Promicromonospora sp. Populi: one gene and its partner. The protein of the gene in region 2 interacts with the protein of the main gene of each other region in a pairwise test. Links are inferred from orthologs where the notes say so. Each region holds a gene or a part of one and is shown on either strand. Other genes may lie near its edges.

Evidence for each region.
Region 1: the proteins of rpe (region 2) and eno interact in binary tests that used the Escherichia coli proteins (3 or more experiments, as listed by UniProt). The link is inferred for Promicromonospora sp. Populi from one-to-one orthologs.

Annotation. Positions count from the first base shown.
Region 1 is NZ_CP163528.1:2,876,427-2,887,497, reverse strand. The notes cover bases 4,559-7,440. They hold eno (phosphopyruvate hydratase), read left to right. Parts: upstream 4,559-5,300; coding sequence 5,301-6,581; downstream 6,582-7,440. Other genes in these bases: AB1046_RS12990 (septum formation initiator family protein), read left to right, coding at 6,766-7,440; AB1046_RS13000 (ABC transporter permease), read right to left, coding at 4,559-5,003. Also shown: AB1046_RS13015 (ABC transporter permease), read right to left, coding at 1-878; AB1046_RS13010 (ABC transporter substrate-binding protein), read right to left, coding at 986-2,608; AB1046_RS13005 (ABC transporter ATP-binding protein), read right to left, coding at 2,808-3,485; more of AB1046_RS13000, read right to left, coding at 3,510-4,558; more of AB1046_RS12990, read left to right, coding at 7,441-7,599; AB1046_RS12985 (DUF501 domain-containing protein), read left to right, coding at 7,640-8,140; AB1046_RS12980 (exopolyphosphatase), read left to right, coding at 8,178-9,128; AB1046_RS12975 (NAD(P)/FAD-dependent oxidoreductase), read left to right, coding at 9,277-10,734; AB1046_RS12965 (NAD-binding protein), read right to left, coding at 11,002-11,071. UniProt on the Escherichia coli protein: Catalyzes the reversible conversion of 2-phosphoglycerate (2-PG) into phosphoenolpyruvate (PEP). It is essential for the degradation of carbohydrates via glycolysis.
Region 2 is NZ_CP163528.1:924,385-935,509, reverse strand. The notes cover bases 3,809-6,744. They hold rpe (ribulose-phosphate 3-epimerase), read right to left. Parts: upstream 5,640-6,744; coding sequence 4,977-5,639; downstream 3,809-4,976. Other genes in these bases: AB1046_RS04150 (RsmB/NOP family class I SAM-dependent RNA methyltransferase), read right to left, coding at 6,162-6,744; AB1046_RS04155 (DUF1761 domain-containing protein), read left to right, coding at 5,720-6,148; AB1046_RS04165 (sensor histidine kinase), read right to left, coding at 3,809-4,810. Also shown: AB1046_RS04185 (riboflavin synthase), read right to left, coding at 1-353; bifunctional diaminohydroxyphosphoribosylaminopyrimidine deaminase/5-amino-6-(5-phosphoribosylamino)uracil reductase RibD, read right to left, coding at 353-1,465; AB1046_RS04175 (DUF2306 domain-containing protein), read right to left, coding at 1,948-2,565; AB1046_RS04170 (response regulator), read right to left, coding at 2,658-3,368; more of AB1046_RS04165, read right to left, coding at 3,365-3,808; more of AB1046_RS04150, read right to left, coding at 6,745-7,883; fmt (methionyl-tRNA formyltransferase), read right to left, coding at 7,880-8,902; AB1046_RS04140 (hypothetical protein), read left to right, coding at 9,312-9,860; AB1046_RS04135 (HAD family hydrolase), read right to left, coding at 9,915-10,598; AB1046_RS04130 (primosomal protein N'), read right to left, coding at 10,595-11,125. UniProt on the Escherichia coli protein: Catalyzes the reversible epimerization of D-ribulose 5-phosphate to D-xylulose 5-phosphate.

The DNA of each region.
Region 1 (11,071 bases), 2.0 Mb from region 2 along the record:
GCGTCCCACAGGACGCCGCCCATCCCGTAGATGTTCATGATGCCCTCGGTGATGACGGCGCCGCTCAGGGCCTCCGCGAACGTGAGGCCTACGGCGGTCACCACGGGGATCGACGAGTTGCGCACCACGTGGTGCAGCACGACGCGCCCCTCGGTCAGCCCCTTCGACCGCGCGGTCCGCACATGGTCACCGGTGTACGACTCGAGCTGGCTCGCGCGCACCAGGCGGATGAACGCGGCCGAACCGGCCAGGCCCAGCAGGATGCCGGGCACCGCGATCGTGGCCCACGGGTGCTCCGGGTCGAACGACGGCTTGAACCAGTACGGCGGCCAGCTGTTCTCGCCGAAGGTTTCCTCGGACCAGGTGCTCAGCGGTACGGTCACGATCTCCTTGTAGACCAGGAGCAGCACAAACACCGGCAGGGCGTCGATGAGCACCGACGTCAGGCGAATGCCGTGGTCCGACGGCGAGCCACGCCACCGCGCGGCGACCGAGCCGAGCACCATGCCCAGCAGGAGCCACGTGATCGTGACCATGACAAAGAGGCGCAGCGTGTTCGGGGCGGCGCTGGCGACGATGTCCGTCACCTCGCGCCCCCGCAGGTTGGTGCCGAAGTCACCCTGCGCGTACTGGCCGAGCCGCTCGACGAACGGCCCGAAGCACGGGTTGCCGGCCTGGTCGTAGCAGGGGTCGTCGAGCCCGAACCGCTGCTCGACGGCGGCGAGCTGCGCCGCCGAGGGAATCTTGTCGCCGAAGAACGCGAGGGCGGGATTGCCGTTGAGCTGGATGGCGAGCGTCGTGAGCAGGTGCAGCACGAACATCACCAGGAACAGCATGCCCACCGCCTGCGCGACACGGCGGAGGATGTAGCGCCCCATGTGTCTCCTCAGGTAACGCCGAGTCAGTGCCGTGGTCCGACCGCGGCAATTGTTCAGCCGCCGAGTCAGTGCCGCGGTCGGACCACGGCACTGACTCGGCGTACGGGTTACTCCGTGATCGTGAGGAGGCGGACCTTGACCGCACCGCTGAACGGGTCGAGCACGACGTTGTCCAGGCGCTCGCTGTAGTACTCGGCGCCGACGTTGAACCGGAACGGGATGGTCGGGAACTCCTCGGCGAGGATCGCCTCGGCCTCCTGGTACAGGACCACCGCCTCGTCGAGGGTCGCTGCCCGGTCACCCTCCGCGAGCTTGGCCTCGAACTCCTCGCTGTACCAGCCGAAGTTGCCCGCGCCTTCCTCGCCCACGGCGTAGAAGGCCAGGTAGTTCTCGTTCAGCGGGTAGTCCGGGAACCAGTTGTTCCGGAAGATGCCGTCGAAGCCCTGCGCGGACCGGACGCTGAAGTAGTCCGGGTTCGGCGCGAGCTCGTACGGGATGCCGAGGGTGGCCTCGATGGAGTTACCGATCGCCTGGAAGTACTCGATCTCTTCCTCGTCGTCACCCAGCGAGATGGTCAGCGTCTCGCCCTCGGGCCAGCCGCCGGCCGCCTCCAGCGCGGCCTGCGCCGCCTCCGGGTCGAACGTGCACCACTCGCACGTGCCGGCCACGCCGCCGGGCACGCCGTCCGGCACGACCCACGAGTCCGCCGGGGCGGCCAGGCCGCCCGACAGGTTCTCGATGATGGTGTCGCGGTCGATCGCCATGGAGATCGCCTTGCGGAACTCGATGTCCTGCCACGGGCCGTCCTCGTACAGCGGGAAGCCGATGTAGGTCAGGGCAGCGCCCGGTGCCTGCGCGAGCCGCTCGGAGAGCTCGGGGTCCTCCTGCGCCGCGGCCAGGTCGGCCGGCGCCGGGTAGCTGACGTCGACGTCGCCGGTCTCGAAGTCGGACCAGGACGATGCACCCGAGTACTCCCGCCAGTTGATGGCGTCGATGCTCCCCGGCGTCTCGTCCAGCGGGTAGTCGGTCCAGCGCTCGGCATCGAGGGAGACACCCTGCTCCCACTCCGTGATCTGGAACGGACCGTTGCCGATCGGCATGACAGAGCAGGCTGCGACGTCGGCGAGGCACTCCTCGGCGATGGGGTAGAAGCCCGTGTAGCCGAGCATCGTGGCGAAGCCCGCGAAGGGCGCGTTGAGCGTGACCTCGAGCGTGAGGTCGTCCACGACCGTCAGGCCCGACAGCTCCTCGACGGGGCTCTCCTCGACGGTCTCGCCCTCGTCGTCGAGCTCGTCCTGCATGTCCTCGTAGCCCGCGAAGCGCTCGAAGAAGTAGTTGCTGTACAGCTCGGGGTGGCCGGCCGTGTAGTTCCAGGAGCGGGCGAACGCAGCGGCGTCGACGGGCTCACCGTTCTGGAACGTCAGGTCGGGCTTGATCGTGATGGTCCAGACGGTGTTGTCGTCGGACTCGATCGACTCGGCCACGTAGTTGTAGGGCTCCGTGGTCTCCGGGTCGTAGCGGACCAAGCCGTCGTAGACGACGTCGAGCACCCCGATGCTGTCGTTGATGCCGGAGTCGCCCGGGAAGAGCGTCTCCATGTCCTGGCTGGTCGTCAGGTTCAGGGTGACCGGTCCGTCTTCCTCGGCGGTGTCGTCCGGGGTGCACCCGGTGACGGTCAGGGCCACCACGGCCGCCCCTGCGACGAAGGTGGCGATGCGTGCTTGCCTCACTGATTTGCCTCCCAGTTGGTCTCCCCCGTCTTACGGCGGGGAGGTCTGGACCATATCGCCGCGGGAGTTGGGTCGCTCGGAAACTCCTGTTAATCGTCTGTAACGATTGACCGAGGCTCCTTGCCTTGCGCTCCTGCTCCGACGGGTCAGACCCTCAGGCCACCAGTGTGGCCTGAGGGTCTGACACTGAAGGGGGCGCTCAGGCCACCGGCATCTCCTTCACCGCGCCCTTCGCGATCCGCAGCCGGCGGGGGGCCCGCTTTGCCACCACGGAGTCGTGCGTGACCAGCACGATCGTCAGCCCCTGGTCCTTCCACAGGCCGATGATGAGGTCCACGATCTCGTCGCGGGTCTCCTCGTCGAGGTTGCCGGTGGGCTCGTCGGCCAGCAGCACCTTCGGGTTTTTCACGAGCGCCCGGGCGATCGCTACCCGCTGCTGCTGCCCGCCCGACAGCTCACCTGGCAGGTGGTCGCCCCGGTCGCCAAGCCCCAGCGACTCGAGCGCGGCCATCGCCCGTGCCGTCCGGGTCTGCCGCGCGATCCCCGACGGCACGAGCGCCGTCTCCACGTTCTCCAGTGCGGTCAGCGTGGGGATGAGGTTGAAGTTCTGGAACACGAAGCCGATGGTCTCGGCCCGTGCGGCGGTGAGCTGCGCGTCGCTCATCCCGGCGAGGTCCTGCCCGTCGAGCTGGACCTTGCCCGACGTCGGCCGGTCCAGGCCCCCGAGCATCTGCAGCAGCGTGGACTTGCCGCCGCCCGTCGGGCCCTGGACAGCGACCAGCTCGCCGTCGCCGATCGTCAGGGACACTCCCTTCAGCGCCCGCACCTCGCGCTTGCCCTGGCGGTATGTCTTGGTCAGGTCGTCGATCTGATACATGGGTCTACCTCTTCTCGGTCAGATTCACGCGAGGGAACGGAGGGCTTCGGCGGGGCGCAGCTTCGCCGCGCGCTGTCCGCCGACGACGCCGGCGAGCAGGCCACCCAGCACCGCCAGCCCGATGGCGGCCAGCACTATCCACAGGCTCACCGGTGCCTGGAGCACAACGTCGACGGCGCTGTTCGCGGCGTCGGCCATCGCACCGAAGCCGCCGCCTCCGCCGGCCGGGGGCGCGGCGCCCTCCGGCAGCGTGGCGCCCTCGGCCGCGCCCCCGCCGCCCATCCGCGGGCCGGCCATGGTGAAGCCGCCCGAGGCGCCGCTCAGCGTGATGCCCGCGAGGTTCACCACCCACACCGCCAGCGCGCCGAGCGCGAGGCCCGCTACGCCGCCGATCAGGCCCTGCACGACGGACTCGCCGGCGACCTGCCCCACCACGCGGTTCCGGCTCCAGCCGATCGCCTTGAGGGTGCCGAGCTCACGCGTGCGGCGGTTCACGCCGGAGACGGTGAACAGGATTGCGAGGCCGAACGCCGCCGCGAGCACGATGGCGCTCAGCCAGGTGCCGAGCGTGCCGACCAGGTCGGACGCCGTGGAGAGGGATCCGGTCACGCCCGCGGCGAGGTCCGACTGGGTGCTCACCGAGGCGTCGGGCAGCTCGCTCTCGATCGCGGCGGCCACGGCGTCGACGTTCTCGGCCGAGTCGACCTGTACGTAGACGTCGGTGACCTGGTCGGCGAGGTCCGCGAGGGTCTGGGCCGTGGCGAGCGGCACGTAGACGTCGGACGCCGTCGCGACGCCGTCGCCCGTCGTGGACGTGACGATGCCGACGATGTCCAGGTCTTCACCGCCCACCGTGATCGTGTCGCCGACGGCGAGCTCGGAGGTCTCGGCGTACGTGGCATCCAGGACCGCGACGTTCTCGTCGTCCGCCGCGAGGGTCCGGCCGTCGGCCACCTCGACGGTGGTCAGCGGCCCGACGGCGGCAGCGTCAGGGTCGATGCCCGTGACCGTGAACTGGTCGATCTCGAACGCGGACCCACCGCCCCCTCGTCCGCCGGCGGGCGGGGCCTCCTCCTCTGTGGTGGGTGCCTCCGCTTGTGCAGGCACCTCGCCGGCGAACGACATGTTCTGCAGGTCGAGCGTCGCGGCGACGCCAGACACGTGGTCCAGGCCGGCCACGGAGTCCAGGGCGGTGGCGGCGAACGCCGTCGACCCCATCGCGGCGGTGAGGCGGTCCTGCGAGAGGCTTTCGGTGCCTTCCTCGGTCGTCTCGCCGTCCTCCTGGCCGAACTCGAAGCGGCCGGGTCCGCCCTCGCCGCGCTCAGCGGGCTGGGTCACGGTGACGTCGGTGCCGACGCCGTATACGGACTCGAGCACCTCGGACTGCGCGTCCCTGACGCCGGTCGATACCGAGTTGACGACGATGACCAGCGCGATTGCTACCGCGAGGCCGATCGCCACCACGACGGTCTGCTTGCGTCGGTTGCGCAGCTCTCTGCGCAGATAGGTGAAGAACATGGGCTCCTGCCTGGGGTCCGGAGGGGACGTGCGGGGGAATCTGGTGTCCGCGCAGACCGCCTCGCGGGGTAGTGCCGCTGGGCCCTGGGGTCGTGGGCGAGCGGGCGGAGCGGGTGGCTCCGTGGGGCGGCCTGCGCCGGACAGCGGGAACGCTAGGTACTGCTTCTGTGGCGGCGCTGTTCCTAACCTGTGGTGACCCTGTGAACTGCGGCCCTGTGGACGGTTCCCCGCCCCGTCCCCGGACGTTCTAGGCTGAGGGCCGTAACCTCCGAGCAACATCCTTAGAAGGAGACCCCGTTGGCTAGCATCGAAGCCGTTGGAGCACGCGAGATCCTCGACTCGCGCGGCAACCCCACCGTGGAGGTCGAGATCGTCCTGGACGACGACACCTTCGCCCGTGCGGCGGTCCCGTCCGGCGCCTCGACCGGCGCGTTCGAGGCCGTCGAGCTGCGTGACGGCGACAAGTCCCGGTACCTGGGCAAGGGTGTCGAGAAGGCGGTCGCGGCCGTCAACGACGAGATCGCCCCCGAGCTCGTCGGGTACGACGCCGAGGAGCAGCGCATCATCGACCAGGTGCTCCTGGACCTGGACGGCACCCCGAACAAGGGCAAGCTGGGCGCGAACGCGATCCTGGGCGTGTCCCTCGCCGTCGCGAAGGCCGCCGCCAAGAGCTCGGGCCTGGACCTGTTCCGCTACGTGGGCGGCCCGAACGCCCACGTGCTGCCCGTGCCGATGATGAACATCCTGAACGGCGGGTCCCACGCGGACTCGAACGTGGACATCCAGGAGTTCATGGTCGCCCCGATCGGCGCACCGACCTTCAAGGAGGCGCTGCGCACCGGCACCGAGGTGTACCACGCACTCAAGTCCGTGCTGAAGGAGAAGGGCCTGAGCACCGGCCTGGGCGACGAGGGCGGCTTCGCGCCGAACCTCTCCAGCAACCGTGAAGCGCTCGACCTGATCCTCGTCGCCATCGAGCGCGCGGGCCTCAAGCCGGGCACGGACGTCGCCCTCGCGCTCGACGTGGCCGCCACGGAGTTCTTCTCCGACGGCGTGTACGCGTTCGAGGGTGGCAAGAAGACCTCGGACGAGCTCGTCGCGTACTACGAGCAGCTCGTCGCGGACTACCCGCTGGTCTCGATCGAGGACCCGCTGTCCGAGGACGAGTGGGACGCCTGGGCCGGGCTCATGGGCAAGGTCGGCGACAAGGTGCAGATCGTGGGCGACGACCTGTTCGTCACCAACCCCGAGCGCCTCGCCAAGGGCATCGAGCTCAAGGCGGCGAACTCGCTGCTGGTGAAGCTCAACCAGATCGGCACGCTCACCGAGACGCTCGACGCCGTGGAGCTGGCCCAGCGCAACGGCTTCACCACGATGACCTCGCACCGCTCCGGCGAGACCGAGGACACCACCATCGCGGACCTGTCCGTGGCGACGAACGCCGGCCAGATCAAGACCGGTGCCTCCGCCCGTGGCGAGCGCATCGCCAAGTACAACCAGCTCCTGCGCATCGAAGAGGCGCTCGACGAGGCCGGCACCTACGCCGGCCGGTCGGCGTTCCCCCGCTTCCAGGGCTGAGCCCCGGGGCCCTCGCTGCCCCTCGCCGGGAGTCCGCTTTGATCAAGCGGTTCGGCATGCTTTTCACGCGAAACGCATGCCGGCCCGCTTGGTCGGGGCGGACTTTCGCGTTCCACAGGTTCGACACACGGCGCGCCGGAGGTAATGGCGGTACAAAGGGTCGGCGAATCGGCACAATCGACCCATGCCTTCCTCACGTCGCCCGGCGCGGCCCTCGGGTGCGGCGCGCGACTCGGGTGCGCGCCCGTCGCCGGCGCCGCGCGCCGGTTCGGGCGCGGGATCCTCGGGTTCCTCGGGCGCGAAGGGTGGCGCAAAGGGCAAGGGGTCGACGCCGGCGAAGGGCAAGGGGGCGCCGAAGAAGTCCGGGTCCACACCCGCCGGGTCCGCCTCGGGGACGTCGTCCGCCCGGAAGCCCGCCACGCCGTCGTCGGCGAGCCGCCGTACCCCCGCGGCCCGCACGCCCGCACGGCCCGCCGCGCGTTCGGGTGCGGCCGCTCCGCGGGGAGCGCGTCCGACGTCGGGCAGCGGAGTGAAACGACCTACCCAGCCGCGCCGCCGCACGGTTACCGGCAGCGTGCCCCCGCCGCGCGCCGACCGTAAGCGGGGCAGCTTCGGGCTTGTGCTGCCGGAGGTCCTGACGGTCCGCGCGATGGTGCTGTCCGTGGTGGTGCTCCTCGCGGTGGTGCTGCTGCTGCCGACCGTGCGCGCCGTCGTGACGCAGCAGGCCGAGCTCCGTGACCTGCGGTCCGAGCTGAGCGAGCAGCAGGCCCAGCGGGACGAGCTCGAGACGGAGCTGACCCGCTGGGAGGACCCGTCGTACGTGATCGAGCAGGCGCGGTCGCGCTTGCGGTTCGTCATGCCGGGGGACAAGGTGTGGCGCCCGCTCGACACCGACTCCGTGCAGCCGGAGCAGCCGGAGCCCGGGGTCGTCGAGCCGTCGCCCGGAGCGTCCGAGGACGCGGCGTCGCCCTGGTACACAACCGTGTGGGACTCGCTGCGGATAGCGGGCGGCGAGTAGGCCTCGTCGGCCTGCTCCTGGGCTGGGGGACAATGGTGCGGTGAACTCCGTGATCGACACCGTGTCCGACGACGATCTGCGTGTCCTGGCCGAGCAGCTCGGCCGGGAGCCGCGGGGCGTTGTGGGCATCGCGGCGCGCTGCGTGTGCGGGCGTCCGACCGTGGCGCGCACCGCGCCCCGGCTGCCCGACGGCACCCCGTTCCCGACCGTCTTCTACCTGACGCACCCCGGAGCGGTGGCCGCCGCCTCGACGCTGGAGGCGAACGGGGTGATGAAGGAGATGACAGAGCGGCTGGAGTCCGACGAGGAGCTGGCCGCCGCGTACCGGAAGGCCCACGAGCACTACCTCGCGCAGCGCGAGGCGATCGGCCACGTGGACGAGATCGACGGCATCTCCGCCGGCGGTATGCCTACCCGGGTCAAGTGCCTGCACGTGCTGTTCGCGCACGCCCTTGCCGCGGGCCCGGGTGTGAACCCGCTCGGCGACGAGGCGCTCGCCCTGGCGCGGGACACCTGGCGCCCGGACCGCTGCACCTGCTGACCCCCGCCTTGGGCTGCGGCTGGGGGAGAATCTTCGCGTGACTTCCTCTCGTGTGGCCGCGATCGACTGCGGCACCAACTCGATCCGCCTGCTCGTCGCGGACGTCGACGACGCCGGAAACCTCACCGAGCTCGACCGCCGCATGGAGGTGGTGCGGCTGGGCCAGGGTGTCGACCGCACCGGCGAGCTCGCTCCGGAGGCGCTGGAGCGGACGCTCGCGGCGACCCGCGGGTACGCGGCGGTGATCGAGGCCGCGGGCGCGCAGCGGGTGCGGTTCGTCGCGACGTCGGCCACGCGGGACGCGCGGAACCGCGACGCGTTCTTCGACGGCGTGCGGGCCGCGCTCGGTGTCGACGTCGAGGTGATCAGCGGTGCCGAGGAGGCGCAGCTGTCGTTCCGCGGCGCCACCGGCGCCGTCGCCGAGGCACACGCGGGGCCGTTCCTCGTGGTCGACCTCGGCGGTGGATCGACCGAGCTGGTCCTCGGCACGGGCTCTGTTGAGGCGAGCTTCTCGATGGATGTCGGTTCGGTTCGGATGACTGAGCGGCACCTGCACAGCGATCCGCCGTCGGTGGGCGAGATCGACACGGCCCGCGCGGACGTGCGCGCCCACCTGGACGACGCGGCCCGCGTGGTGCCGCTCGGCAAGACCGGCACGCTGGTGGGGCTGGCCGGTTCGATCACGACCGTGACCGCGCACGCACTGGGGCTGGCCGAGTACCAGCGCGAGCGCGTGAACCAGGCGGAGCTGCCGGTCGCGGCGGTGCTGGCCTCCTGCGCCGCGCTGCTCGCCGCGCCGCGAGCCGAGCGGACCGCCATGGGTTTTCTGCACCCGGGGCGGGTCGACGTGATCGCTGCCGGGGCCCTCGTGTGGTCCGAGGTGATCACGCGGGTCGTGGCGGACGTCGAGGCCGAGGGCGGGACTCTGACCCACGTGGTGACCAGCGAGCAGGACATCCTCGACGGGATCGCCCTGTCCATGGTGTGACGGGAACCTCCGGCGGTGCTCGTCCGTTGGGGAGGCCAGAGGATCGAGGAAGTTCCTGACAGCGGCGACGACGGCGTGGTGTGCCTCACGCACACGCCGCTCTTTGTCGTGTCGATACGGGCAGGCACCGAGCGGTACTCTGGGAATCATGCCTCAGAACGACCTGACCTCGGTCAGCCATGCTTCCGATGCGGCGAGCACGCCGCGCCCGCGGAAGGTGCCGCGCATCGTGGTGCTCGGCGGCGGGTCCGTCGGCCTCTACGTGGCGCGCCGCCTGCGTAAGAAGCTGAAGAAGCGGGAGGCGGCCATCGTGGTCGTCGACCCGCGGCCCTACATGACGTACGCGCCCTTCCTGCCGGAGGCAGCGGCGGGCTCGATCGACGCCCGCGACGTTGTTGCCCCGCACCGCAAGGCCCTCAAGGGCATCGACGTGCTGCAGGGCAAGGTCACCGCCATCGAGCACGGGCGCAAGGCCGTGAAGATCCAGCCCGAGGAGGGCGACGAGTACGAGGTCACGTACGACCAGCTGGTCGTCGGCCTCGGCTCGGTCTCCCGCACGCTGCCCATCCCGGGCCTCGCGGAGGCGGCGATCGGCTTCAAGAACGTGGAAGAGGCCATCGCGGTCCGGAACCACGTCATCAACCGCATGGACGTCGCGTCCTCCACCTGGGACACGGACCTGCGCAAGCGCATGCTCACGTTCACCTTCGTGGGCGGCGGGTTCGCCGGCATCGAGGCCCTCGCCGAGATCGAGGACATGGCGCGGTACGCGACGCGGCAGTACGACACGATCGAGGCGTCCGACCTGCGGTTCGTCATGATCGAGGGCGCCGGCCGGATCCTGCCCGAGGTCACGGAGCCGATGGGCGAGTACGCCCTCGCGGAGATGAAGAAGCGCGGCATCGAGTTCCACCTCAACACGTTCCTCTCGTCCTGCGTGGACGGGCACGTGGTGACCTCGACCGGCGTCGAGTTCGACACCGACACGATCGTGTGGACCGCCGGCGTCAAGGCGAACCCGGTCCTCAAGGAGGCGTCCGACCTCCCGGTCGACAAGCTGGGCCGCGCCATCGTGCTCCCCACGCTGCAGGTCGCGACCCAGGACGGGGAGATCATCGAGGGCGCCTGGGCCGCGGGCGACTGCGCCGCGGTGCCGGACGTGCTCAACCCCGGAAAGTTCTGCCCGCCGAACGCGCAGCACGCGATCCGCGAGGCCGTGCGGCTGGCCGACAACATCGTGGCGCTGTACAAGGACAAGCCCGCCGTCGACTACAACCACAAGAACGTCGGTGTGGTCGCGTCGCTGGGGCTCTACAAGGGCGTCGCTGAGCTTTTCGGCTTCATCAAGCTGCGCGGGTTCCTCGCCTGGGTCGCCCACCGCGGCTACCACGTCATGGCGATGCCGACCGGGAACCGCAAGGTCCGCATCCTGATCGGCTGGATCGGCCAGTTCCTCATGGGCCGCGAGCTGGTCTCGCTGGGCTCCCTGCACGACCCGCGCCAGGAGTTCCGCAGCGCCTCCGTGCCGCCGAAGCCGGCGGGCGAGAAGGTCGAGCAGAAGGCGGAGTCGTCCGCCGAGCGGGCAGAGACGGGCGCGAAGGCCTGACCCGGTTGCGTTTCGCGCCGGTCGTCTGCGGGGTTCGAGTTCGGTCGGTTGCTTCGAGATCGGTCAATCACTTGACCGATCTCGAAGCAACCGACCGAACTCGGCGCCGGCGCCGTGCAACTGACCGAACTCGGTATTCTCTGAGGTGGGCCCCCATAGCCCAACTGGCAGAGGCAGCCGGCTTAAACCCGGCACAGTCCCGGTTCGAATCCGGGTGGGGGCACCCAGCGGAAGACCTTGTGCGCCGAGAGCCTGTTGATGCCACCGTCAGCTGGGAGCGCGGCCTAATTCTTGCCCGTCCGCGTGAGCACGGGTGCGTGCCTCGATGGCGTCGATG
Region 2 (11,125 bases):
TGCCCCTGGACCACGTGCCCGCCGAGCCGGCCGTTCGCCGGAAGGGCGCGCTCCAGGTTGACCGCCGCGCCCGGCACGAGGGCACCGAGCGAGGTGCGGCGCAGGGTCTCGGGCATCACCTCGGCCACGAACGCAGCGCCGCCGTCCCCGTCCCCGGGCAGCACCGCCGTGACTGTGAGGCAGACGCCGTCGACGGCAATCGAGTCGCCGGGGCGGGCGTCCGACGTCGCGAGCGGGCCCGCGACCGTCAGTACCGCGTCGGGCGCGGTCCCCGCCTCAAGGCCGGTGCCGGTGCCGCCAGGCCGGTCGAGCGCGACGACGGAGCCGAGCTCCTCAACGATTCCGGTGAACATCAGATCTCCTTCTGGTGTGACTGGTTGGTGCTGGTCGAACTGCTACTGGGCTGCTGCGGTACGGGCCGGTCGACGCCGGTCCGGCCCGCATCAGGCTGGTCCGTGCTCGCGCGGGCAAGCCCGGCGCGGCGTGCGATCAGGAGCACGTCGTCGCCCAGCCGGGTCACGTCCTGGGTGGCGAACCGAGCCGCCTCGCCGATGGTCGTGACGCCCAGGTCGCCGACGGCGGTGGCGCCCGCGCCGAGCAGCACCGGCGCGATGTACGCGTGGAGCTCGTCGACGGCGTCGGCGGCCAGCAGTGCGGTCGCCAGGGTCGGGCCGCCCTCCACGAGCACGTGTCGCACTTCTCGCTCGCCGAGCTCCCGCAGCACGACGTCGAGGTCACGCTCCGGCAGGTGCAACAGGGGTCCGCCGGGCCCGCGCAGGCGGGCGTCGTCGGGCACCGTGCGGCGGCCGAGCACCACCCGGAGCGGCTGGTGCTCGAAGAGGCCGCCGTCCGCCGTGCGCGCGGTCAGGGACGGGTCGTCGATCAGGGCGGTCCCCGAGCCGACGGCGATGGCGTCAACCTGGGCGCGGATCGTGTGGGCGTGGGCCCTGGCCTGAGGACCGGTGATCCAGCGGCTCGTGCCGTCGGCTGCCGCCACCCGGCCGTCGAGGCTGGTCGCGAGCTTCAGGGTCACATACGGGCGGCCGGTGCGGATCGCGTGCAGCCACGGCCGCAGCAGGTCTTCGCCCTCGTCGGCGAGCAGGCCGGTGGTCACCTCGATCCCGGCGGCCTGGAGCCGGTCCGCGCCGCCCGTCGCCAGCGGGTTCGGGTCGGGCACGGCCACGTGCACGACGGCGATGCCAGCCTCGATCAGGGCGTCGGCACACGGCCCAGTACGGCCGTGGTGGGCGCACGGTTCGAGCGTCACCACCGCCGTCGTGCCTCGCAGGTCGATGTCGCGCGAACGAGCGTCGGCCAGGGCCGCCGCCTCCGCGTGCGGCGTGCCCGCACCGCGATGGAAGCCCTCGGCGACCGTGCGTCCGTCGGAATCCAGGAGCACGCACCCGACGCGGGGGTTGGGCCCGTACGCGGGACCATGCGCGGCGAGGCTCAGCGCGCGGCGCATGGCGCTCTCAAGCGCGCGCGGTCCGGCGGGCGTGCCGGTGCGTGGTCCCGCGTACGCCGCAGCGCGGTCGTGCGATGCCTGGGTCATGCGGTCCTCCCCCGAGCTTCGGCGCTCCGGGGGTGGACGACGGGTGCACGGACGTGACCGTCACCGGCCCTGCCCGCGCATACGACGTCACGGCACCGCACGTCCAGGGGACGCACGGCGCCGCACGTGGCTCCTCCCATCCGGACTTTCACCGTCGGTCCTGGAGTTCCACCAGGTCAACCGGCCGTCCTTGCGGACGTACGGGTCGCGGACTATAACCGCCGGCTCGGAATTACACCGACCCCGGAGCACGTGTGTGCGTACTGCTGCTCGTCAGCATGCCATATGGCATGCGGGACGCCGACATGGCCTGCGTCACACCCTGCCTCACCCCGTGCGCCGAGCCGTTCCTCCCGTCCCGCGACCCGTCCCGCGACCCGTCCTGCGCCGTCGGATCAGCCACTCGGCGAAGGCCACGTTGATGACCCACGCACCATCCCGGTCGTGTAGGCCACGGTGCCCATACTGCCGACGATCACCGTGTACGGTCCGAGCAGCAGCGCCTGTGTCCCGGCGCCCATGGCCAGCGCGTAGGCCCGCATCATCCAGGCCGGGTGGTTCACGAAGTCGCGGCGCAGCGCCGCCCGCACACCCAGGGCTATCGACGCGGCCATGGCGGTGCCGACTACGTAGCGCGCCCCGTTGACGACCATGTTGTCGTGGGCCGGCAGGTCGTAGAACGCCGTCATCCAGAGGCCCGACAGTGCGACACCGAGGCCCGCCGGCGCGAGGACACGTCCGGCCAGCCGGTGCCAGCGCCGTCGGCGCAGGCTCGGTACGAACTGGAACGCGCCGAGCATGCTGTACGTCGTCACGCAGATGATGTGCACGACAACGGGCAGCGGCTGGGTCACGAAGCGCGCGTTGTCCGCGGTGACCACGGGATCGGAGGCCAGCTCGGTGAGCCGCACGGAGCCGGCAAGGGCCGGGACGGCCGCCAGGAGGAGGAGCCCCGCCGGTACGAGCCACTCGCGGCGGCCGGCGGGCTTGGTCATCAGCTGGGAAGTTGTCATGGGTCGAGCGTGCCCGGCGGCATGCGGGCTGGTCATGGGCCCGTGGACGGGAATCGTCCGGCCGAAAGTACGAGCTGTGCGACCGAGCCAGGTCAGGAGGGCCCGGTCCGCACGCGCCCGGTGTCGTAGGCCCAGAGCGCGACCTCGACGCGGTTGCGCGCGCCGACCTTCGTCATCAGGTTCGCGACGTGCGACTTGACCGTGCTCAGGGTGACGAACAGCTCGTGCGCGATCTCGGTGTTGGTCCGACCGCGCGCGACGGCCCGGAGCACCTCTTCCTCGCGCGCCGTCAACGGGTCGAGCGGCTGTGTGGGCGGCGCCGCCGGTCCGACGTCAGCGAAGGCCCTGAGCAGACGTGTCGTCACACTCGGCGCGATGAGGGCATCGCCGTTCGCGGCGGCGCGCACAGCCTGGGCCAGGAGTGCCGGCCCGGCGTCCTTCAGCAGGAACCCCCGTGCGCCCGCGCGCAGCGCCGCATAGACGTACTCGTCCAGGTCGAACGTCGTGATGACGACGACGGCGAGCGGGTCGGCGACCCCTGGGCCGGCCAGCATCCGGGTCGCCTCGATACCGTCGATGACGGGCATCCGGATGTCGAACAGGCAGACGTCGGGACGCAGCCGCTGGGCGAGCTCGACGGCGGCGGCGCCGTCGGCCACCTCGCCGACAACCTCGATCCCGTCCTGGACCCCGAGGATCATGCTGAGCCCGGTGCGCACGATCTCCTGGTCGTCGGCGACCAGCACCGTCAGGGCGCGGGCCGCCGGGTCTTCCTGCCTTGGACTGGGTGTCGGACCGGTCATGGGCGCCTGCCCGCCAGTGGGAGGGCTGCTTCGACGACCCAGCCGCCCGCGACGTCCGGTCGCTCTACCAGGTCCGGCTGCACGGGCTGCTCCGCAAGGCCCCGCCGCCCTGACTGCCCTAGCTGCTCCGGCAGCTCTGGACCGACGGTGAGGTCACCGTCCAGCTCTTGGGCGCGGGCCCGCATCCCGGCGATCCCGTTGCCCGGCACGAACGGCTCGGTCAGCGGCTCCCCGTCGTCGCAGACGCGCAGCCGGAGGGCTCCCCCGGCGACCGTGAGGCCGACATCGATCCGCGTCAGCCCGCGTGCATGACGGCGCGCGTTGGTGACCGACTCCTGCGCGATGCGGTAGGCCGCCGCACCGACGTCGTCCCGGACGCTCCCGACCTCACCTCGGACCGTGACGATCACGGGAGAGGGCGGCCCGGCGGCCAGCCGGACGACGTCGGCGGCCCGCGGGCCGAGCTCGCCGGTGCCATTGCCAATGCCGTCATCGGCGCTGGTGCCGCCGCTGGCTATGTTTCTGGCAGCAGCGCTGGCGGGCGAGATAAAGACGCGCACTCGCGCCGCACCGTCCGGGCCCTGCTCGTCCTCGCGCAGCGTGCGGACCAGGGCACGCATCTCGACGAGGGTGTTCCTTGCCTCGGCCTCGATGACCCGGAGCGCCGCCACCAACGGGTCGTCGTCGAGGCTCGCCAAGCGGTCCCCGCCGTCGCCGTCGTCCCCAGTGCCGCCGTCGTCTCGGCCGTGCTCGCCGCCAAGACCGCGCCGTAGCGCCTCGGCCTGGGCGAGGCCGGCCTGGGCCCGCACGGCGATGCCCGAGACGTGGTGTCCCACGACGTCGTGCATGTCTCTGGCGATGCGCTCCCGCTCCTGGGCCCGCGCCTGCGTGAGCGCACGCTCCCGGGCCGTAGACCGGAAGCGGACCGCCAGCCCCGTCGCGGCGAGCATCGCGACGACCGACGCCCCACCGATCGTGTCAGCACTCGTGGCGTGTCCCAGTGCCCACGTCAAGCCAAGCCCCCCGACGAGCAGCCCAGCCCCGATCAGGGCCTGCCGCCCACTCCCCCACCTGAACAGCGCGTAGACCAGGACGGCGCCGTAAACCGCCGTGATCAGGTCGCCGTCGTTGCCCATGACCAGCATCAGGGCAGTCGACACCACCGTCGTGGCCACCACGGGAAACAACGGGTGCGTCCGACGCCAGAGCAGCGTCGGCACCAGGACCAGTGCCGCGGCCACCTGCAGCCAGCGCCACGGCAGCTCAGGCCGCAGCAGACCCTCGATCACCAGGGCCGGGACCAGCACCCCAACCAGTGCCGAGTCCCGCCATACGCGCACCGGCGGATCGGCGGGCGGCGGCTCGTCCCAGGCCGCGGACCAGGCGTGGCGCGCTCGGGCGAGCGGCGTCCGGCGGCTTGGAACGGGTCGGTCTGAGGGCACGGCCCCAGACTATGGGGCTGGTCTGGCGACCGTATCGGCCAAAGGTACGAGTTTGTCGAACCGCGCTTGGCACACTATTAATCGTTGTGGAAAGCGTCGCCTGACACCGAGCAGCTATCCGCCAACATTCACCGTGCAAGCACCAGGCCGGCGTCGGCCCACCCCGTCAGTGGATGTGCTTGGCCGCCAGCTCGCGGAGCGCCGCGATCTCGGCCGGGATGTCCTCGGCCCCGAACACCGCGGAGCCCGCGACGAAGACGTTCGCCCCGGCTTCGGCCGCGCGCTCGATCGTCTCGCGAGACACTCCCCCGTCGACCTGGATCCAGACGTCGAGGCCGGACTCGCTCACGGCCTCCCGGGCGCGCCGGATCTTGGGCAGCGTGCCCTCGATGAACGACTGCCCGCCGAACCCCGGCTCGACGGTCATCACGAGGATCATGTCGATCTCCGTCAGCAGGTCCAGGTAGGGCTCCACGGGGGTGGCCGGCCGCAGCGCGATGCCCGCCCGCGAACCGAGCTTCCGCAGCTCCCGAGCCAGGCGGACGGGCGCTTGCGCGGCCTCCGCATGGAACGTGACCGACGCCGCCCCCGCCTCGGCGAACGCGGGCGCCCAGAGGTCGGGGTTCTCGATCATCAGGTGCGCGTCCAGCGGAATCGGAGACACCTTGGCGAGGCGCTCGAACACCGGCAGCCCCAGCGTCAGGTTCGGCACGAAGTGGTTGTCCATGACGTCGACGTGCGCGTAGTCCGCGTCGGCGATCCGGCCGAGGTCCCGCTCGAGGTTCGCGAAGTCCGCCGAAAGGATGCTGGGGGCGATGAGTGCTGCCATGATGCCAGCCTAGGGCGCGATTCCCGCTGAAACTCCTTCGCACCGCCGAACCGCGCACGCCCAACGGACCGGGAGCAAAGATGATCCCCGAGGTGAACTACTGGGCAGTGGTCGTGGCCACCCTGTCCACGCTGGTGGTGGGCTCGATCTGGTACACGCCCAAGGTGTTCGGCACCCGCTGGATGCGCCTGGCGAAGGTCGACCCGAAGGCCGCCGAGGCGGCCGGGATCTGGCCCATCGTCACGACGGTCATCGTCAGCTTCCTGACGTCCTGGGTGCTGGCGGGCTCCGTCTACATCGCGTGGGAGTTCTACCAGGGCGCCTTCTTCACGGCTGCCGTCGTCACGGCCGTCCTGCTCTGGATCGGATTCACGGCGGCGCGCATGATCACGCACGACGCCTTCGAGGGCCGCCCGCCCGCGCTCACCACCCTGAACCTGGCGCACGAGCTGGTCACGATCCTGGTCATGGCCGTGATCATCGGGGTGTGGCCGCCGGCGGGCGTCTGACCAAGCCCCCGGCTCAGACCGTCCGGCGCAGCAGGGTCAGGTGCATCGCGTCCGTGCCGTGGACGTGCGGCCAGAGCTGCACGTCGTCACGGTCCGCCAGCGGGATCTCGTCCCCTGCACCGGCCCGCACCACCGAGCGCACCACGGCCGGCGTGTCGAGCCGCTCGACGTCCGTGCGCTTCTTCAGTACGTCGGTGACCACTAGCTGTGTCTCGGCAAGGTGCGGCGAGCAGGTCACGTAGGCCACCACTCCCCCGGGCCGGACGGCGTCCAGTGCCGAGGCGAGCAGCTCTCGCTGCAGCGAGGTGAGGGCAGCGAGGTCCGACGGCGTCCGCCGCCACCGGCTCTCGGGCCGACGTCGGAGTGCCCCCAGCCCGGTGCACGGCGCGTCGACGAGGACCCGGTCGTACGCCCCCGGCTCCTCGGTGCCGATGTCCCGGCCGTCGCCGGTGCGCACCTCCTCGACCGCGCAGTCGGGCAGTGCGGCCAGGGCGTTGGCCACGAGGCGGGCACGGTGCGGCGCCACCTCGTTGGCGACCAGCCGCGCGCCACGCTGGGCGGCCAGCGCTCCCAGCAGCGCTGCCTTGCCGCCGGGGCCCGCACACAGGTCGAGCCAGCGCACGTCCCTGCCCGCCCCACCGCCAGCACCCGCCCCACCGCCAGCACCCGCGGCACCGCCTGCATCCGCTGCACCGTCCGCACGTTCTGTCTCGTCCGCAGCGGCCGAACCATCCCCGACCAGCCCGCCCACGAGCGGCGCGCCCGCCAGAGCAAGCGTGACGAGCTGCGAGCCCTCGTCCTGCACTCCCGCCAGGCCGTCCCGCACCGCGGGGATCGCCCCCGGGTCCGTACCCTCCAGCCGCAGTGCGGTAGGCGCCCACCGGCCGGCAACGAGGTCGACGTCGCCCCAGGCGTCGTCGTCGGACGCATCGACCAAGCCCGGCCGCGCGACCAGGGTGACGCGTGGCGCGACGTTGTCCGCGGCCAGCAGCTCGCCGATCTCGTCCACGCTCCGCCCGTTGCCGGCCAGCGCCTCGCGCATCGCGCGGGCGATCCACAGCGGGTGCGACTCCGTGGCGGCGAGGCCCGTCAGGGCGTCCGGCGCCTCCTTCTCGAGCACGGCCAGCCACTCCTCCAGCGGCCGCTCCGACACGCGGCGCAGCACAGCGTTCACCATCTGCGCAGGGCCGGCGCCGACCCGGTTGCGCGCGAGGCCGACCGTCTCGGAGACCGCCGCGTGCACGGGCACGCGCATCCCGAGGAGCTGGTGGGCGCCGAGGCGCAGGACGTCCAGCAGCGCCGCGTCCAGCCCGGGCAGGGGCCGGTCCACGCACGTCGCCAGGATCGCGTCGTACCGGCCGCGCAGGCGCAGGGTGCCGTAGGCGAGCTCGGTCGCAAAGCCGGCGTCGCGACCGCGGATGTGCCGCTCACGCAGGAGCGGGGGCAGCACCAGGTTCGCGTATGCGTCCGCCTCGTCGACCTCGCGCAGCACGTCGAAGGCAGCCATCCGCGCCGGGTCGGTGCGTTTGCGCCGCTCCGAGGGAGCCTGCGAGGTGCGGGACCGGTCGCCCCTAGACCGGGACGCCGAGCGCTGGCGGCCGGAGTCGTTGCGCCGGGGGTCGAAGCCCCGGCTGTCGTCACGCGCGCCACCATCACGCGCGCCGCCGCCCGCCGAGCCACCGCCTACCGAACCGTCACCGCCTGCCGAACCACGGTCGCCGTCGTACCCGCTCATGCCGACACCTGCGCCGTGCTCGTCGAGGACGCGGGCGGGGCCGCCGTCGCGGGCGGTGACGCCGGGCTCGCCCCGAGCACGAGGCCGGCCTCGACAAGCGCGCGGCCGGCGCCGCGGGCCCAGTCCGGTGCGGGCATCGCCTTCTTGCCGACGGGCCGCACCTCCCCGAGCGCGACGGCGTGCGTCGCCGTCCCGACCAGGACCTCGTGCTTGAGCGCACGCACCTCGCCTGCCGTCAGGTCGGTGATCTCTGGCCGCGGCGAGACCGGGCCGAGGCCGAGGCGGGCGCTGCTGTCGGCGTCGAACCCCGGCAGCGTGGTCCACGCCCCCGGCGCGGGCGTGCAGCCCCGCACCTGCCGGTCGACCGCGAGCGCCGGGTCGGTCCAGGTCACGCGGGCGTCGTCGGTGGTGAGCTTGGGGGCCAGCGAGATGCCGTCGGTGGGCTGGGGCTGGGGCTGGATGGTGCCGTCCTCGAGGGCGTCGAGGGTGGCGACGAGGAGCTCGGCGCCGGAGATTGCGAGGCGGCCGAGGAGGTCGCCGGTGGTGTCGGTGGGGCGGATGGTCTCGGTGGCGGTGCCGAGCACGGGGCCGGTGTCCATGCCTTCGTCGAGGAGGAAGGTGGTGGCGCCGGTGACCTGGTCGCCGGCGATGACGGCGCGTTGCACGGGTGCGGCGCCGCGCCAGGCGGGCAGTACGGAGAAGTGCAGGTTGATCCAGCCGTGGCGGGGTACGGCGAGGACGGCGGGTCGCAGGATGTGGCCGTATGCGACTACGGGGGCGGCGTCGATCTCGAGCTCGCGCAGTCTGGTGATGAACTCGTCGCCGCGTGGGACGTCGGTGATGACCGGTATCCCGGCTTCCTCTGCGCGGGCGCGCACGGGGCTGGGTGTGAGCTTGCGGCCGCGGCCCGACGGCGCGTCTGCGCGTGTGAGGACGGCGACGACCTCGTGGCGCGAGGCGATCAGGGCCTCCAGGGAGGCGACGGCGGGTTCGGGGGTTCCTGCGAAGAGAAGACGCACCTGGTCAGTCTAGGTTCGGCGGCTCCAGGACGTGTTGTCGGGTGGTGTGCAAGCGCAGTGGCGCTCGGCACAGAGTGGAGGCAAGGGGGAAGATCCAATCGAGGCCGTGTCAGAAGGCGTGGCAGCGACGATGTAGCAGTTCTCTACCGGTCGGAGGACCGAGATGCGCCGGACCATGTTCTCCCCGCCGATCGTCGGCCTGTTCTCCGCGGTGTTCTCCACCGTCCTGCTGACGGCGTGCGCCGGCCCAGGTACGGCCGACCCAGGTGGCAGTGGCGGTAGCAGTAGCAGTAGCAGTAGCGGTAGCAGTAGCAGTAGCGGTAGCAGTAGCGGTAGCAGTAGCAGTAGCAGTAGCAGTAGCAGTAGCGGTGGCGGTGGCGGTGGCGGTGGCTTTGCCGAGGTGCTCGCGATGCCCGCGCCCACTACCGACTACGCCTGGTACCCGGAGACGATCACGGATGCCCTGCCGTCGGTGACATACACCGGTGGCATGCATGCCTCCGAGCTCGCCGCCGTCGGGCGGTTCATCGACTGGGAGGCCGGCGAGCCGGACGATCCGAGCCTGGAGATGATCGACCTGACGTTCGAGGTCGATGAGGTCGTCGACTCGCAGGGCGACCTGACGATGCTCGAGGGCGCGACGATCCTGGTGCACATCAGTATCGACTGGTCGGCGGACCCGGACCGGGTGGCCGAGGAGCTGCTCGCGCTGGACGACGTCGCGCTGTTCCTGAACCACGTGGGTCCCGAGCCCTGGCCGCCGCCCGAGTGGGTCATCGTGTTCGACAGTGCGTTCCTGGGCGATGTGCACGACGACGGCGCGGTCACCTGGCCCGTCGTCGAAGCGATCGTCGCGGACAACCTCGGCAACGCCCACCCGGAGATCGACGCGAGCACGCTCGACGAGCTGCGGGCAGCGGCCACGGAGGAACGGACGATCGACATCCCCGCCGACTGACCGCGCCCATCAAGCAACGTCGACCACGCAACGTGCACCAGGCACCCGAGCCTTCTACTCGGTGACCGGTATCCCGAGTCCGCGCAGCTCCTTGCGCAGCGCAGCGGTGCTCGTGAACACCACGCCGTGGAAGCCGACGTGGCGCGCCGCGTCCACGTTGACGGCCTTGTCGTCCACGAACACCGCGCGGGCCGGGTCGACCCCGAACCGCTCCACGACCAGCTCGAACATGCGCCGGTCCGGCTTGGCCATGCCTTCACGGCCGGACACGATGATGTCGTCCATCAGCCCGATCGCGGGCGCCACGGGCTCGGCGGCGTAGAACGTCTCGGCCTGCCAGTTCGTCAGCCCGTACAGCCGCAGCCCGAGGCCCTTCAGCTCGGCCACGAGCTCCGCCGACCCCTCCACCGGCCCCGTCAGCGACATCTCGAAGTGCTCCACGTAGTGGCGCAGGTCGTCGACGAGGTCCGGGTGCGTCCGGGCCACACGTTCGAGCAGCACGGAGTACGGGGTCCCGGCGTCGGCGGCGTGGTTGATCGTGTCGAAGTCCACGGCCTCGTAGAACGCCTCGACGTCGGCCCGCGGCCGGTCCGGGTACGGGCCGAACGGATCCCAGCCGATCAGCACGTTGCCGAAGTCGTACACGACGGTGTCGATCCCCGGGTTGGTCACGGCGGTCTCTTCAGACGCTGCCTCTTCGGACGCGGTCGCGGGCCTGGTCACAGGGCTGGCACTCAAAGCATCTCCTTCGGGTCGAGCTGCACTCGGACGGTCCCGCCCTCGCGGCGTGCGGAGCGCACGGCAAGGCTCGCCTTGAGCCTACGGGCGAGCTCGTCGCCCTGGGTGAGCGGTACCCGCAGCACGGTCCGCACGGGCAGGTCCAGCGCCAGTACTACGCCGGCGCCACCGCCCCTGCTGCCAGCCCCGGCAGCCGCCCGAGCCCCAGCACCCCGGGATCCGGGCCCCGAGGCGTCCGGGTCGACCTCGACCGGCCCCAGCACACCCGAGCCCGTTCCCGGGTCGTCACCCAGCCCGACCCGGCCGACGACGGCCTCGACCGCCGTCCGGTCCCCCGTCACCGCGGCAACCCGTACGGCGGGCGGCAGGTGCAGCTCGGCCCGCTCGTCGAGCTCGCGCCCCGCGAACCCGGCCGGATCCCAGCGGACCAGCGCCTGAGTAGGCCCAGGGGCGCCGTCGCCGACAAGCAGCACCTGGCCCTCCGGCCCGGGCCGGACCAACGAGGCGGCGGCCAGCCAACGGTGCAG